One region of the Nocardioides secundeburneus genome, then DNA from elsewhere that is predicted to be linked to it. Evidence: predicted binding sites of a transcription regulator. Region 1 holds the regulator's gene; the other holds the start of a gene.
What was found. The regulator LexA, encoded in region 1, represses DNA repair genes until DNA is damaged. The targets are predictions, from matches to a motif close to TCGAACANNTGTTCGA.
Positions count from the first base shown of each region.

Region 1 (7,993 bases):
CGTCGAACGGCGTACGCTCGCCGGCGGCGTGCCGCTGTCCGCACCCGCACATCAGGACGCACCGCCGTCGACCGGACGGGCGTCGCCCGAGCTCCGGCCGGGCCTGTGCCGGTGCAGGGGCACGAAGGTCTCCTCGACCCGGTTCGACGCCGCGACCGTCAGGAACGAGCGGCTGTAGGTGATGGAGGTCTGCCGGTCGGCCCGGTCGCCGATGACGAACCAGTCCATCTGGGCGCGCTTGGCGTCGAGGTCGAGCACCGAGAAGCCGTGGTCGTCGAAGTTGAGGTACTTGATGTGGCGGTTGTTGGCCAGGATCGTCGCCTCGACGGCGGTGCTGGTCGTGTGGGCGGGCGTGCCGGTGATGTCCTTGAGGTTGTTCGAGGTCACCGACGTGCACACGAACTCGACGGCGCCCGCGCCGCTGAGCGGGTAGGTGCCGACGTCGTAGGGCACCTCGGCCGCCCAGCCGGAGTGGATGTCGCCGGTGACGAACAAAGCGTTCTGCACGTGGTGGTCCCTGATGTGAGCGAGGATCCGCTGCCGGTCGGCGGTGTAGCCGTCCCACTGGTCGACGTTGTAGGGCAGGCCGTCGTCGGGCAGCAGGCCGGTGACGTCGTTGATCGGGCCGATCAGGTCGGCGGGCAGCTGCGCGAACGTGACCGGCGAGATCATCACCGGGTTGCCGATCACCTTCCAGAACGCCTGCGGGCGGGTCAACGACTCCTTCAGCCAGCGCAGCTGGGCCGCACTGGTGATGGTGCGGCGGGGGTCGCTGACCCCGGCGTCGGCGGACGGGACGGGGGAGGGGAGCGCGGTCTCGACCGGTGCCGAGCGGTAGCTGCGCAGGTCGAGCATGCTGATCTCGGCCAGCCGTCCGAAGGTCAGGCGCCGGTAGAGGCGCGTGCCGTCTCCGAGACGGGCGCTGCCGCTCATGCGCACCGGCATCCACTCGTCGTAGGCGCGGTGGGCGCGGGCGCGACGGCGGTGGTAGTCGCCCTCGTCGGCCTGGTGGTTCTCAGCTCCGCCCTGCCACTGGTCGTTGGTGACCTCGTGGTCGTCCCACGTGACGATCCACGGGTACTTGGCGTGCAGGGCCTGCAGGTCGGGGTCGGTCTTGTACTGCGCGTGCCGTCGCCGGTAGTCGGAGAGGGAGACCATCTCGTGCCGCGGGTCGTGCGTGCGGATGTCGCGGTCGGTGCTGCCGTAGCCGTACTCGCCGGGGCCGTACTCGTAGAGGTAGTCGCCGAGGTGCAGGACGGCGTGCAGGTCGTCGCGCCGGGCGAGCCCGCGGTAGGCGGCGAACCAGCCGGCCTGCCAGTTGGTGCACGAGACCACCCCGAACCGCAGGTTGCGCGGGCGGGCGCCGGCGGCCGGTGCGGTGCGGAACCGGCCCGTCCGGCTGTGGGTGCCCCGGAAGCCGAAGCGGTAGTAGTACCACCGGGCCGGCTTCAGGCCGGCGACGTCGACCTTCACCGTGTGGTCGCGGGCGGCGCTGGTGACGACGGCGCCGCGGCGCTGGATGCGGCGGAAGTCCCGGCGCGTCGAGACCTCCCAGGTCACCGTCACCTGCGGGCCCCGGCCCGACCCCGGCCGGGCCGCCGCGGTCGGGGTCACGCGCGTCCAGATCACCACCTGGCGCGGCATCGGGTCGCCCGAGGCGACGCCGTGCGCGAAGTAGCGGCGTCCGGCCCGTCGGCGCGGGGACTCGGAGTCGTCGGCGGCGGCGCCGAGCGTGCCGGCCCCGCCGGCGAAAGTGGTCAGGGCGGCGCCGGCGGAGCCGGTCGCGATCACGGTGCGACGGCGCACCGGGAGCTCGGAGGTCACGCCGGGTCCAACGACGATCCCCGGCCGGGGGTACGGCCCCGACGCTCTGGTCGCCGGACGTTCACCTCCTCGTCGCGGACGGCGCCGACACGCCGTTCGAACACATGTTTGATCTCGGCCCTCTTTGGTGGGACAGTGCGGTCATGCCTCGCAGCCGCACGTCCGACGACTCCGCGAACCGCTCGGCGACCAAGGTGCACGAGCTTCCCGACGCTCCCGCCGACGCCACCGGGCTCACCCCGCGCCAGCAGCGCGTGCTGTCCACCATCAAGGACAGCATCGAGCAGCGCGGCTACCCGCCGAGCATGCGCGAGATCGGCGAGGCCGTCGGCCTCACCAGCACCTCGAGCGTCGCCCACCAGCTGCGGGTGCTCGAGCAGAAGGGCTTCCTCAAGCGCGACCCCAACCGGCCGCGGGCGCTCGAGGTCTTCCTGCCCGAGGTCATGGCCGCCCGGCGCTCGATCGGCTCGGCCGACGAGACCAGCTACGACGAGACCGGCATCGGCGACGTCGCCGTCCCCCCGGTCAACGTCCCGCTCCTGGGCCGGATCGCCGCCGGCGGACCCATCCTGGCCGAGGAGAACCTCGAGTCGGTGTTCCCGCTGCCGCAGCAGCTGGTCGGCGACGGCGCCCTGTTCCTCCTCGAGGTCTCCGGCGAGTCGATGATCGATGCCGCCATCTGCGACGGCGACTACGTCGTCGTCCGGCAGGAGCAGACGGCCGACAATGGCACCATCGTGGCCGCGATGATCGACGGCGAGGCCACGGTCAAGACCCTGCAGCGCAAGGACGGCAAGGTCTGGCTCCTGCCGCACAACCCGGCCTTCGAGCCCATCGACGGCACCCACGCCACCATCGTCGGCGTCGTCACGGCGGTGCTGCGCAAGCTCTAGGGCTCGATCAGCGCGGCGTCGAGCCCGGCGCGGTCCGGCGGCGACCCTGCTTCTCGAACAGGGCCATCGCCGGTGCGGCGAGCGAGGGCGCCAGGCTCGAGCCACGCATCAACCCGCCCCGCCAGGCCGGCACGGTGCGCAGCACGCGACGCGAGCCGAGCAGGCCGACGACGGCGTCCGCGATGTCCTCGGTGCCCAGCAGGCGTCCGCCCGACTGCACGAGGTGCCGTCCGCGGCCGTCGGCCATCGCCTCGACCATCGCGGTCGCGACGCCGTCGGGCAGCACCGCGTGCACGCCCACCCCCGACGGCGCCTCCAGCGCCGTCGACGAGGTGATCGAGACGACCGCGGCCTTGGTCGCGGCGTAGACTGACAGCCCGGGCACCGGGCCGAGGCCCGACAGCGACGCCACGTTGACCACCTGGCCGCCGCGCCCGGTCGCCTCGAACGCATCGAGCGCGGTCCGCATGCCCCACAGCACGCCGAGCACGTTGATCTCCACCAGCCCGCGCACCTGGTCGTCGGAGAGGTCGACCAGGTCGCCGTCGAAGCCGACGCCGGCGTTGTTCACCCACACGCCCAGCGGCGCGAGACCGGACGCCGCCGCGGCGACCTCGCGGTGCGCCGCCGGGTCGCGCACGTCCTGGACGACGCCGGTCGCGCCGATCTCCGAGGCCGTGGCCGCCACCGCGGCCGCGTCGACGTCGGTGACCACCACCCGGTGTCCGGTGGCCACGAGGCGCTCGGCGACGGCACGTCCGATGCCGCGCGCGGCGCCGGTGACGACGGCGCTGGTGGGCACGGACACGGTGGCGCTGCGGGACCCCATGCGGGCATGCTGCCGCACCGGGCCCGGCCGCGGGCGTAACCGTCGTCACAGTGCGGCGTTAGCCAGGCATGCGCCGTCCCGTTGCCGCGATCGCGACCAGCCTCCTGCTGCCGCTGCTGGTCGCCGTGCCCACCTCGCCCGCACCGGCGGCCCCCGCCGCCATCTCCGGCACCCCCGCCGCCGACCGGGCCGAGCCGGGCACCGCCGCGAAGCCGAAGCCACGCCGGCCGCGCTACGAGGCCCGCATCCGGTGGACGAAGCACGGCATCCCGCACATCACCGCGACGAACGTCGCCTCACTCGGCTTCGGCAGCGGCTACGCCGCGACCGAGGCCTCGGCCTGCACGTTGTTCGACACGATCGTCACCGGTCGCGGGCTCCGATCGCGGTGGTTCGGCCCGGGTGGCCGCTACGACGACCACGTGTCGATGAACGGCACCAACCTGCAGGTCGACACGCTCGTCACCGACCTGCGCAACCGGCGCGTCGTCGAGCGGCTGCTGGCGAGCGGGGCCGGCCCCGGTCGTGAGCCGCGTGCGCTGGTGCGCGGCTACGTCGCCGGCATCAACCGGTGGCTGCGCACCCGCAGGATCACCGACCCGGCGTGCCGAGGGGCGGGCTACCTGCGGCCCGACGTCACCACCCTCGACCTCTGGTACGGCGTCTACCTCGCGAACCTGCTCGCCTCGACCGGCGTGTTCGTCAAGGAGATCGCCGACGCCGACCCGCCGTCGCTCACCGAGCCCGGCCTGCCCGAGCTGCCGCTGCGGGCCTCGCAGGTCGACCGCGACGCGCTGCTGACGGCGCTCGGCAAGGACCCCGCCAGCCCGTTCGGCTCCAACGCCACGGCCGTCGGCGGAGCCGAGACCTCGACCCGGCGCGGCATGCTGCTCGGCAACCCGCACTTCCCGTGGCAGGGCCGCTACCGCTTCACCCAGCAGCACCTGACCATCCCGGGCCGCTACGACGTCGCCGGCGCCTCGCTCATCGGCTCGCCCGCCGTCAACATCGGCTGGAACTCCTCGGTCGCCTGGAGCCACACGGTCTCGACGGCCTACCGCTTCACGCCCTACGAGTACCGGCTGCTCGGCAGCCCGACCACCTACCTCACCGACGGCGGCCCGCGGCAGCTCGAGCACCGGTTCGTGACGATCAAGGTGAAGCGGCCCGACGGCTCCGTCGGCACCGTGCGGGAGGACCTCTGGCGCACCGACCAGGGCTACGTCGTCGACTCCCCGGCCACGCTGATGCCGTGGGGCGTGCTGAGCGTCTGGGCCATCCGCGACGCCAACGCCGAGCACCTGCGCACCATCGACACTTTCTGGGAGATGGGCAAGGCCTTGAGCGTCCGTGACCTCCTGCGCCGTCAGGACCGGGGCGGCGGCATGCCCTGGGTCAACACCACCGCCGCCGACCGGGCGGGCGACGTCCTCTACGCCGACCACTCCGTCGTCCCGCACGTGACCAACGCGATGAAGCGGCGGTGCCTGACGCCGGTCGGGCTCGTGCTCGACCAGGTCGCCGGACTGCCCGGTCTCGACGGCACCACCGCGTCCACGAGCTGCGCCTGGGGCCGCGACGCCGACGCGCAGCGTCCCGGCATCCTCGGGCCCCGCAACCTGCCCTCGACCGTGCGCCGCGACTGGGTGATGAACGCCAACGACTCGTACTGGCTGCCCAACCCGGCCCAGAGGCTCGAGGGTTTCTCGACGATCCTCGGCTGCGAGCGGTGCCAGCGCACGATGCGCACGCGCATGGTCAGCCAGTACGTCGTCGACCAGCTGAGGGGTGCTCGCCGGGAGACGCCGGCGTCCCTCGCCTCGCACCAGTACGCCAACCGGGTCCGCGCGGCCGAGGTGATGCGCGTCGGTGGCGACCTCGACCGGCTCTGCGCCGCCACGGGGGAGACCGAGGCCTGTGCCGTGCTGAGGCGGTGGGACGGTCGATCGGACACCACGTCCGTTGGAACCCACATCTTCGAGGAGTTCGTGAGCCGCGCCCCCGAGGACGCACTCTGGCGGGTGCCGTTCGACGCCGCCGACCCGCTCGGCACGCCGCGTGACCTCGACGAGACCAACCCCTCCGTCGTCGCCGCGATGCGCGCGGCCATCAGCTCCTTGCGCTCGCGCGGGGTCGCCTTCGACGCACCGTGGGGCTCGCTGCAGGTCGCGGGCGACCGTGGCGCCCCCGCCGTCCCGCTGGGCGGCGGGCTCGGCGACGCGGCCGGCAACGCCAACGCGCTCGCGTCCCGGACGCCGGTGCAGAACCGTCGGCGGTTCCGCCCGATCACCTACGGCTCGTCGCACATCCAGTCGATCGCGTTCGTGGGCCGGCGCGAGGTCTCGGCGCGCACCATCCTCACCTACAGCCAGGTCGAGAACCCCCGCTCGCGCTGGTCGTCCGACCAGACCCGGATGTTCGGCCGGGAGCAGTGGGTCAGCTTCCCCTGGACGGCGACGCAGGTCCGGCGCCAGCTCGTGCGGACCCAGCGCGTGCGCGGCTGAGGCCGGCGCGGTACCGGCGTGCGCGCCCGTCGGCCCCACCCCCCGGCGTGAACCGGAGGGCCGGGACCGGTTGCTAGACAGGGAGGACAGTCACTCCAGGAGGTCCTGCCATGTCGAAGCTCACCCTCGGTCTCGCCTTCGCGGCGGGCTACGTCGTCGGCGCCAAGGCCGGCCGCGAGCGCTACGAGCAGATCCGCAAGAGCGCCGCCAAGGTCGCGGAGAACCCGCGGGTCCAGTCCGCCACCGACGCCGCCAAGGAGAAGGCCGGTGAGGTCGCCGCCGTCGCCGCCGACGTCGCCCGGGAGAAGGCCGGCGAGGCCGTCGAGGCGGTCAAGGAGAAGGTGTCGAGCCAGCCCGAGCAGCCGGGTGGCCCCCTCAGCACCGCGCCCTGAGCGACCGCTCAGGCGGTCGGGCGGACGACGAGCACGACCCAGCCGTCACCCTCGCGGTGCAGCTCGACGGTGATGTCGGCCGGTGTGCCGTTGCCGGTCACGGCCACCGTCACGTCGGCGGTGTCGTCGACCACGGCCGCGCTGAGCACCCGGATGTCGGTGAAGACCGCTCCCGCGGGCCGGCCGGCCAGGCACGCGGCGAGGGGCGAGGGCACCACGGCGTCGGTGGCGACCAGGTCGCGGACCGGCGAGCAGTCGTCGTCGGCCACCGCTTGGATGACCGCGCGCGCGACGACGTCGGGCCCGATCGGCTCGGTGGTCGGCGCCGACGACGCGGACGACGCCGTCGACGAGGGGGGCCCGCCGTCGCGATCTGCGTCGTCGTCACCGCCGCCGACGAGCAGCGCGACCGTCGTGGCGACCAGCAGCACGGCGAGGCCGGCGAGCGCGACCGCCCGCCACCGACCGAACCACTGCCGACTCACGGGACACATCCTTGCGGGTCGGGCCGCGAGGATCGCGACCGACTCTCGGCGCGGGCGGAGGAACCCGGAGCCGCGGAGCGGCGTCAGCGTGCCGCGAGCTCGGAGAACGTCCACACGATGCGTGCGTGGAAGGTCTGCCCGGGCCGGAGCGTGGCGTCGGTCCAGTCGGGGTCGCCGACGTGGTGGGGACTGTCGGGGAAGAGCTGGGGCTCGAGCGCGACGCCGGCCCCACGACCGAGGCCCGGGGGACCGGACCCGTCGAACGTGCCGGCGGTGAAGACCTGGAGCCCGGGCTGGTCGGAGGCCACCGTCAGCCGCGTGCGGGTGGCCGGGCAGTCGAGCACGGCCACGTCGCGCAGTCCCGTGCCGTCGACGACGAAGTTGTGGTCGAGGTCGCGCAGCTCGCCGAGCCCGCGAGGCGTGCGGAGGTCGTACGCCGTGCCGGCGACCGGCTCGAGGCGTCCGGTGGGGATGCCGTCGGCGTCGGCGGGGGTGTAGCTCGCGGCGGGCACGGTGAGCAGGTGGTCGTCGATCGTCTCCCCGTCGCCGAGGTTGGCGTAGCCGTGATGGGTCATCGCGACGACGGTGGGGGCGTCGGTCGTCGCCTCGTAGGTGATGGCGAGTGCGTGCTCGCTCACCGCGACGTGCGCGGTCGCGACGACCTCGCCGGGGAAGCCGCGGTCGCCGTCCGGGCTGACCAGGCGGAGCGAGGCCGAGTGCGGGTCGTGGTGGACGACGACCCACTCCTGCTGGTCGAAGCCGTCCGGGCCGGCGTGCAGGCTGTGGCCGTGGTCGTGCGCCGCGACGACGACCTCGCGGCCGTCGAGCTCGAACCGGCCGCCGGCGATCCGGTTGGCGTAGCGGCCGATGGTGGCCCCGACGTAGCCCGGGGCGCCTCGGTAGTCGGTCGGCGAGGGGTGCCCGAGGACGACGTCGCGCCGCACGCCGTCGCCCCCGGTGACGACGAGGCTCTGCACGGTCGCGCCGAACGGGAGGAGCCGCACGACCGGGCCGGGCGCCGAGCCGAGGGTGACGACGTCGCTCATCGCGGCACGACCCGGACCGT
Region 1 is NZ_JBDUUE010000009.1:34,394-42,386, forward strand. It holds gene ABFT23_RS21675 (alkaline phosphatase family protein) at 1-52, opposite strand, end outside; gene ABFT23_RS21680 (alkaline phosphatase D family protein) at 52-1,824, opposite strand; gene lexA (transcriptional repressor LexA) at 1,968-2,717, shown strand; gene ABFT23_RS21690 (SDR family oxidoreductase) at 2,725-3,546, opposite strand; gene ABFT23_RS21695 (penicillin acylase family protein) at 3,615-6,050, shown strand; gene ABFT23_RS21700 (hypothetical protein) at 6,161-6,442, shown strand; gene ABFT23_RS21705 (hypothetical protein) at 6,451-6,927, opposite strand; gene ABFT23_RS21710 (aldose epimerase family protein) at 7,011-7,973, opposite strand.

Region 2 (7,993 bases), on a different contig from region 1:
CCTTCGAGGGCAACGCGCTGCTCAAGGCCCGCGCCGGCGCGGCGGCCACCGGTCTGCCGACCATCGCCGACGACAGCGGCCTGTGCGTCGACGCGCTCAACGGCATGCCCGGCGTCCTCTCGGCCCGCTGGTCGGGCCCGCCGAAGGACGACGCCCGCAACAACCGGCTGCTGCTCGACCAGCTCGCCGACGTCCCCGACGAGCGGCGCACGGCGCACTTCACGTGCGCGATCGCCGTCGTCCGCCCCGACGGTCGCGAGCACGTCGTCGAGGGGCGGATGCCCGGCACCGTGATCCGCGAGGTGCGCGGCGACGGCGGCTTCGGCTACGACGTGCTGTTCGTCGCCGACGCCCGCCCCGGGGTGACCACGGCCGAGCTCGACCGCGCCGAGAAGGACGCGATCAGCCACCGCGGGCTGGCGTTGCGGGCCCTCGCCCCCGACCTGCCGGGCCTGCTCGCCTGAGCCCGTCAGGACCCGCTACGACGTCCAGGTCCAGCTCGACAGCATCGCCTCGAAGTCGCTCTGGGAGACGTCGTCGTTCTCCTTCGGGAACGTGAGCCCGATGGAGTACTGCCGTCCGTCGTGCAGCACGAGGTAGCACAGCTGGGTGATCGCGATGCCGCCCGCGTTGGTGCGGCCGTCGATCGTGACGCCGATCGCGCGCTCGCCGTCGATGGTGGTGCCGTCGTTGTCGGTGATCGTCGGGTTGTCGGAGCTGGCGAGGTTGCGCTTCCAGAGGTTCTCGAGGTCGCCGGGCTCGTCGGCGGCGCCGGCGCTCAGGGCCTCGATGATCACGTTGCTCTGGGACAGCTCGAGCGACGAGCCGAGCACGATGATCGCGTCGACGTACTGGGCGTTGGGGATGTCGGCGGCCTCGGCGGTGACGTCGGCCCACCCGGTGGGGATGTCGAGCTGGTAGCCCTCGCCCACGAACGTGCCCTCCTGCGGGCCGGTCGGCTCGTCGGTCGGGTCGGAGGTGGGGTCGGAGGTGGGGTCGGAGGTCGGCTCACTCGCGGTCGGGTCGGACGACGGGTCGTCGGTCGGGCTGCCGGTCTCGCTGGTGCCCGCCTCGTCGGGGTCGTCGTCGCCGCCGGAGGTGACCACGATGGTGACGACGAACGCCGCCACGACCACGACCACGGCGAGCACGATGCCGATGATCAACCCGGTCTTCTTCCGCGGCGGCCGGTCGCCCGGGCCGCCGGAGGACCCGTACGGGCTGGGCGGGCCGTAGCCGCCGCCGCCGGACTGGGGGTAGGGCGTCAGGGGCTGCTGCGGGGGAGGCTGCGGCGGCCCGTAGGGGGTGCTGGGCGGAGGTGCGCCCCACGGGCTCTGGTCACTCACGCCCCAAGTATGGCGGTCAGGGTGCCGGAGAGGGGACTCGAACCCCTACGCCCTAGGGCACAGGTACCTAAAACCTGCGTGTCTGCCAGTTCCACCACTCCGGCTCGGGGCCATCATCCCAGCCCCGGTGGTCGAGCGGTTCGGGACCTCAGTCGAGCCCGAGGTCGCGCCGCAGCTTGGCGACGTGACCGGTGGCCTTCACGTTGTACTGCGCGACCTCGATCCGGCCGTCGCCGTCGACCACGAAGGTCGAGCGGATGACGCCCTCGACGACCTTGCCGTAGAGCTTCTTCTCCCCGAACGCGCCCCACTCGCGCAGCACGGCCTTCTTCGGGTCGGAGAGCAGGCGGATCGTCAGGCCGTCCTTCTCGCGGAACGTCGCGAGCTTCTCCGGCTTGTCGGGGGAGATGCCCACCACCTCGAGGCCGGCGGCGCGCAGCGAGTCGAGCGAGTCGCTGAAGTCGCAGGCCTGCTTGGTGCAGCCGGGCGTCATTGCGGCCGGGTAGAAGTAGACGACGACCCGCTGCCCGCCGGCGGTGAGGTCGGACAGCGACACCTGGGCTCCGGTGTCGTCGGTGAGGGTGAAGGCGGGGGCGGTGTCGCCGGGGGAGAGGCGGGTGCTCATCGGGGGCTCCTGTCCGGGGGCGGGGTCGGCAGTTCCGGGTGGGCAGTTGTTGCGACAGACTTGCAGGAACATACTGAGTCGGTCGGGCCCGTCCCGGCGCAGTCAACCTACTGAGCGCGAGGCCCGCCCCATGCACGTACCCGACGGATTCCTCGACGCACCGACGTCGATCGCGACCGGTGTCGTCGCCGTCGCCGCCGTCGGGGTGTCGCTGCGCAAGGCGCGCGCCGAGCTCGACGACCGCACGGCCCCGCTCGCCGGGCTCGTGGCAGCCTTCGTCTTCGCCACGCAGATGCTGAACTTCCCCGTCGCCGGGGGCACCAGCGGCCACCTCATGGGCGGCGCGATCGCCGCGGTGCTCGTCGGTCCCTGGACCGGGGTGCTCGCCACCAGCGTCGTGTTCATCGTGCAGGCGCTGCTGTTCGCCGACGGCGGCATCACCGCGCTCGGCACCAACATCGTGCTCATGGGCGTCACCACCGTCGCCGTCGGCTGGGGCGTCTTCCGGGCCCTGCAGGCGGTGCTGCCGAAGACGACGGCGATGGTGCCCGTCGCGGCCGGACTCGGCGCGTTCGTCAGCGTGCCGGTCGCCTCGCTCGTCTTCGTTAGCCTGTACGCCGTCGGCGGCACGGCCGACGTCCCGCTCGGCACGCTCACCGGCGCGATGGTCGGCGTCCACGTGCTCATCGGCATCGGCGAGGGCGTCATCACCTTCCTCGCGGTCGGCAGCGTGATCGCCGTCCGGCCCGACCTGGTGCACGGTGCGCGGCCGGTGCTCGCCGCACGCGAGCTCGAGGTCCGCACGGCGGGGGCGGGCGCATGAAGAACGTCTCCACCCGCGCCGTCGCCGTCGGCATCCTGCTCGTCTCGCTCGTGCTCGCCGGCGTCGTGAGCTTCTACGCCGCCAGCACCCCCGACGGCCTCACGAAGGTCTCCGAGGACCACGGCTTCGCCGACACCGAGACCGACCACGGCGCGGCCGACAGCCCCTTCGCCGGCTACGGCGCGAGCTTCGTCGACGACGACGACCGGCTCAGCGGCGGGTTCGCCGGCGTGGTCGGGGTACTCGTCGTCCTGGCTGCCGGCACCGGGCTGACCCTGGCCCTGCGCCGCCGTCCGACGCCGGACGACGCCCGCGAGACCCAGGACGCCTGACGTCGTGGGTGCCGCCCACGGCCACCAGCTGCACTGGCACGGTCACTCGCCGGTGCACCGCGCGCCCGCGCACCTCAAGGTGGTCGCGCTGGTGCTGTTCATGCTGGCCGTGGTCGCCACCCCGCTCGGCTGGTGGCTGAGCGGCTACGCCGTGGCCCTGCTCGGGGTCGTGCTGGTGAGCCGGGTGCCGCTCGGCTACCTCGCGCGCCGGATGGTCGTCGAGACGCCGTTCGTCGTCTTCGCGCTGCTGCTGCCGTTCATCGCCCACGGCCCCGACACCACGTTCCTCGGCCTCACGGTCAGCGAGTCCGGACTGCACGCCGGCGCCAAGCTGCTGGTCACCGTGACCCTCGGCGTCGTCGCCGGCCTGACCCTCGCCGCCACCACCACGGCGCAGGAGCTGCTGCGCGGTCTCACGCGGCTGCGCGTGCCCGACCTGCTCGTGCAGATCATGGGCTTCATGATCCGCTACCTCGAGGTGGTCACCGACGAGCTGCGACGCATGCGGATCGCCCGTGAGTCGCGGGGGTTCTCGGCCCGCAACCCCACGCACTGGCCGGTGCTGGCGCGCTCGTTCGGTGCCCTGTTCATCCGCTCGTTCGAGCGGGGCGAGCGCGTGCACCTCGCGATGCTGTCGCGCGGCTACACCGGGCGGCTGCCCGAGTGACCACGCCGGACCGGCCCGTGCCGCCCGGGGCGCCCGTGCTCGACGTCCGGGGCCTCGCCTACGCCTACCCCGACGGGCACCAGGCGCTGTTCGGCGTCGACCTGCAGGTGCACGCCGGCGAGCGGGTCGCGCTGCTCGGGCCCAACGGTGCCGGCAAGACGACCCTCGTGCTGCACCTCAACGGCATCCTCACCGCCGGGCGCGGCACCGTGTCGGTGAGCGGGCTGCCGGTCGGCAAGCAGCACCTCGCCGAGGTGCGCCGCCGGGTCGGCATCGTCTTCCAGGACCCCGACGACCAGCTCTTCATGGGCTCCGTGCGCGCCGACGTCGGGTTCGGCCCGGCCAATCTCGGCCTGCGCGGGCCGGCGCTCGAGGCCCGGGTCATGGCGGCGCTCGAGCAGGTCGGCATGGCCGAGCTCGCCGACCGGCCGCCGCACCACCTCTCGTTCGGTCAGCGACGCCGGGTCGCCGTGGCCACCGTGCTGGCGATGGAGCCGGAGGTGCTGGTGCTCGACGAGCCGACCTCCAACCTCGACCCCGCCTCGCGGCGCGAGCTCGCCGACATCCTGCGCTCGCTCGACGTCACGGTGCTCATGGTCACCCACGACCTGCCGTTCGCGCTCGAGCTGTGCCCGCGCTCGGTCGTGCTCGGCGACGGGCACGTGGTGGCTGACGGACGCACCTACGACGTGCTCACCGACGACGCCCTGATGCGGGCCCACCGGCTCGAGCTGCCCTGGGGCTTCGACCCGACCTCCATCCGGTCCGATACCCTGCCCCGGTGACCAACGAGCTGTCCGACCTCGAGCGCGAGATCGAGGAGACCCGCGAGCGACTGGCGGCCACGATCGACCAGCTGCTCCACCGGTCGAACCCCAAGACGATCGTCGGGCGCGAGGTGGCCGCCATCAAGGGCCACTACGTCGACGCCGAGACCGGCGAGCCGCGCACCGACAACATCCTCAAGACCGTGGGTGGCGTCGTCGGCACCGTCGTGGTGATCCTCGTGCTGCGCCGCCTGACCCGCACCGACTGAGCGGCAGGACGTCGCATGGCTGACAAGCAGCCGATCAAGATGCTGCACGACCGCGTCCTGTGCGAGGTCGACGCCGACGCCGGCGAGCGCCGCTCCAGCGGCGGCATCGTCATCCCGGCCACCGCGGCCATGGGCGCCCGTCGCCTCGCCTGGGCCCGCGTCGCCGCCGTCGGGCCGCACGCGCGCGCCGTCGAGGTGGGCGACCGCGTGCTGTTCGACCCCGACGACAAGGCCGAGGTCGAGGTCAACGGCGAGACCTACGTCGTCATGCGCGAGCGCGACGTGCACGCCGTGGCCGCCGACCGTCTCGGCGACGAGGCCGCCGGGCTCTACCTGTAGGTCGCCTCGCGCGCTCACCCGACCGTCCGGTCGGGCCGTCGGCGTCCCGTTAGAACAAATGTTCGCCTGAGGGTTGCGTCCGTTCGAACACCTGATCTAGTCTCGCTCATGTGTTCGAACTCCGCTGATTGTGTCGGGGGTAGCCCCTAGACCTGGTCCAGCGAAGAACGCACCACTTCCCCAGGAGGCATCACCATGAGCACCGTCCACCCCACCCACGTCCCGGTCTACCGTCTGACCCGACGCGGCCGCCTGGTGGTCTTCGTGCTCGCCTTCCTCGCCGTCATCGCCGTCGGTGTCGCCCTCGCGAGCGGCTCGATGGCCACCAGCGAGGCCGAGCAGACCACCACGATCGTCGTCGAGCCGGGCCAGACGCTGTGGAGCATCGCCTCCAGCGTCTCCGACGGCGACGACGTCCGCGACACCCTCGAGCACCTCGTCGACCTCAACGGTCTCGACACCAAGGTGCTCCAGGCCGGCCAGGAGCTCGAGGTCCCGGCCAGCTGAACCGCAGACTTCGCCCGTCGCCTCGACCCCGACGGGCGAACCCCACCGAGGGCTACCGGGCGCAGAGCTGAGGGAAGACAGCTCGCGCGCCCGGTAGCCCTTCCGGTGTTGTCGGGCCGCGCGAGGCGCGCGTCAGCCCAGCAGGTCCTGGAGATTCCCGACGTCGGTCGGGTCACCCCCGGCGGCCGAGACGGCCACGATGGCGAGCCCGGCCAGCACGCCCGCGACGACCAGCACGACGAACACCATCACGAGGTAGTCACGCCACGGCGTCCGGCCGGTCTGCAGCTGCACGTGCTCGCCGTGACGGGCCCGAGCGACCCGCGCGGCGCCCGCCGGTGAGCCGGCCCGCACGGTCGCCGTCCAGCCGCACGCGCAGGCGGCGTAGCGCGACCAGCGCCGGCCGTGCTGGGTGGCGACGCTCACCGAGCGCGGGTGGCGGTAGCGGGCCGCCGCCCGGGGGCGGAAGAACGCCGACGGAGCCTGCTTCGGGTGGGCCTCGAGCAGGTGATCGACCCGCTCGCGAGCGGCCTCGGCGAGCGCGACCGGCTCGCGGTCGGCCTCGGCCCGGCCCTGCCAGCCGCACGAGCACGAGCAGATCGTCGTGAACGTCGTGGCGGAGGCGGTCGCCTCGGTCACGCGGACGTCGTACTTCGTGCTCATGCGCTCACCTCGCCGTGGTTGGGCCGACCCTAGAACGGGGTGGCCGCGAGGTCACGCGTTTCGGTGAAACTCCCGGCGCCGCGGGCTCAGCGCGACGCGCGTCGTCCGCCGGGCGTCGACGGGGGCGACGTCGACGACGAGGCCGACGACGAGGGCTGCCGCGACGGTGGTGCCTGGGTGATGCCGAGCGCCCGGGTGATCCGGGCGACGAGGACGAGGGCGAGGAACAGGCAGGCGACGGCGCCGGCCCCGGCCAGGCCCAGGAAGCCCCAGGCGCGGTCGTCGCCGGACCGGGCGTCGCTGCCGAAGTCGATCGCGGCCCAGACCAGGTAGCCCCACGCGACCAGCGAGCCGGTGACGCCGAGGGCGAGCGCCAGGAGCACCGGTCGGAACCGTCGCTTCTGCCGCGCACCGGCGCGCTTTCCCTGGGCCACCACCTCATTGTTCCTGATGGCGGTCTGGGCCGGATCAGAACCCGACGACCACGCCCGCCACCGCGGCGTTGGCCAGGTTGGCCAGGCTGCCGGCCAGCAGGGCGCGCAGCCCGAGCCGCGCGATCTCGGCACGACGCTGCGGCACCAGGCTGCCGAGCGCCCCGATCTGGATCGCGATCGAGGAGAAGTTCGCGAAGCCGGCCAGCGCGAAGGTCACCACGGCCACCGTGACCGGCGAGACGTCGCCGACCTGCGGCCCGAAGTCGGCGTAGGCGACGAACTCGTTGAGCACGGTCTTCTGCCCGATCCACGACCCGGCGTCGACCGCCTCCGACCACGGCACGCCGAGCAACCAGGCCACCGGCGCGAGCGCCCAGCCGAGCAGCTGCTCGAAGGTGAGGTCGTCGTCGCCCCACCAGCCGCCGACCCCGCCGAGGATGCCGTTGGCGAGAGCGATCACGGCCGCGAAGGCGATGAGCAGCGCGCCCACCGTGATGGCGATCCGGCCGCCGGCCATCGCGCCACGGCCAAGGGCGTCGATCACGTTCGCGGACTCCTCGTCGCGCACCTCGCGCACGTCGAGGGCGTCGGCGTCCTGATCGATCTCGGGTTCGTCGTCCTCGACGACGCCGTCGGGCCACATCAGCTTGGCCACCAGCAGGGAGGCCGGCGCGTTCATCACCGTGGCCGCCAGCAGGTACTCCAGCGGCGCGCCGAGCAACGAGTAGCCGACCAGGGTCGAGCCCGCCGCGGCCGCGAAGCCCGCGGTCATCACGGTGAACAGCTGGCCCCGCCGCAGCCGGACGAGGTAGCCCTGCACCATCAGCGGGGCCTCGCTCATCCCCAGGAAGACGACGGTCCCGGCATAGAGCGACTCGACCTTGCCGACGCCGAGCACCCGCGAGAGCGCCCCGCCGACCAGGTACGTCGTCCACTGGACGACGCGCAGGTAGTACAGCAGGCCGATGAGCGCGCCGAGGAAGATGATCACCGGCAGCACCTGCAGCGCGAAGATCGTCTGGTTCTCGCCGCCGACGTCGAGCAGCGGGCCGAAGACGAAGGCGGTGCCCTCGTTGGCGTAGCCGATCAGCGACTCGACGCGGTCGGAGACCCAGCCGAGCGCGCGCTCGCCCGGCCCCCATCGCAGCACCAGCACCGCGAACCCGACCTGGAGCAGCAGGGCCACCGAGACGGTGCGCCAGGCGACGCCGCGGCGGTCCT
Region 2 is NZ_JBDUUE010000002.1:391,680-399,672, forward strand. It holds gene rdgB (RdgB/HAM1 family non-canonical purine NTP pyrophosphatase) at 1-464, shown strand, start outside; gene ABFT23_RS06910 (hypothetical protein) at 480-1,346, opposite strand; tRNA gene ABFT23_RS06915 (tRNA-Leu) at 1,369-1,450, opposite strand; gene bcp (thioredoxin-dependent thiol peroxidase) at 1,495-1,971, opposite strand; gene ABFT23_RS06925 (energy-coupling factor ABC transporter permease) at 2,102-2,794, shown strand; gene ABFT23_RS06930 (PDGLE domain-containing protein) at 2,791-3,126, shown strand; gene cbiQ (cobalt ECF transporter T component CbiQ) at 3,131-3,793, shown strand; gene ABFT23_RS06940 (energy-coupling factor ABC transporter ATP-binding protein) at 3,790-4,578, shown strand; gene ABFT23_RS06945 (DUF3618 domain-containing protein) at 4,575-4,829, shown strand; gene ABFT23_RS06950 (GroES family chaperonin) at 4,845-5,168, shown strand; gene ABFT23_RS06955 (LysM peptidoglycan-binding domain-containing protein) at 5,364-5,675, shown strand; gene ABFT23_RS06960 (hypothetical protein) at 5,808-6,338, opposite strand; gene ABFT23_RS06965 (hypothetical protein) at 6,425-6,772, opposite strand; gene ABFT23_RS06970 (NupC/NupG family nucleoside CNT transporter) at 6,807-7,993, opposite strand, start outside.
Region 2: the regulator LexA is predicted to act here: its motif matches at 5,219-5,234, upstream of ABFT23_RS06955 (LysM peptidoglycan-binding domain-containing protein).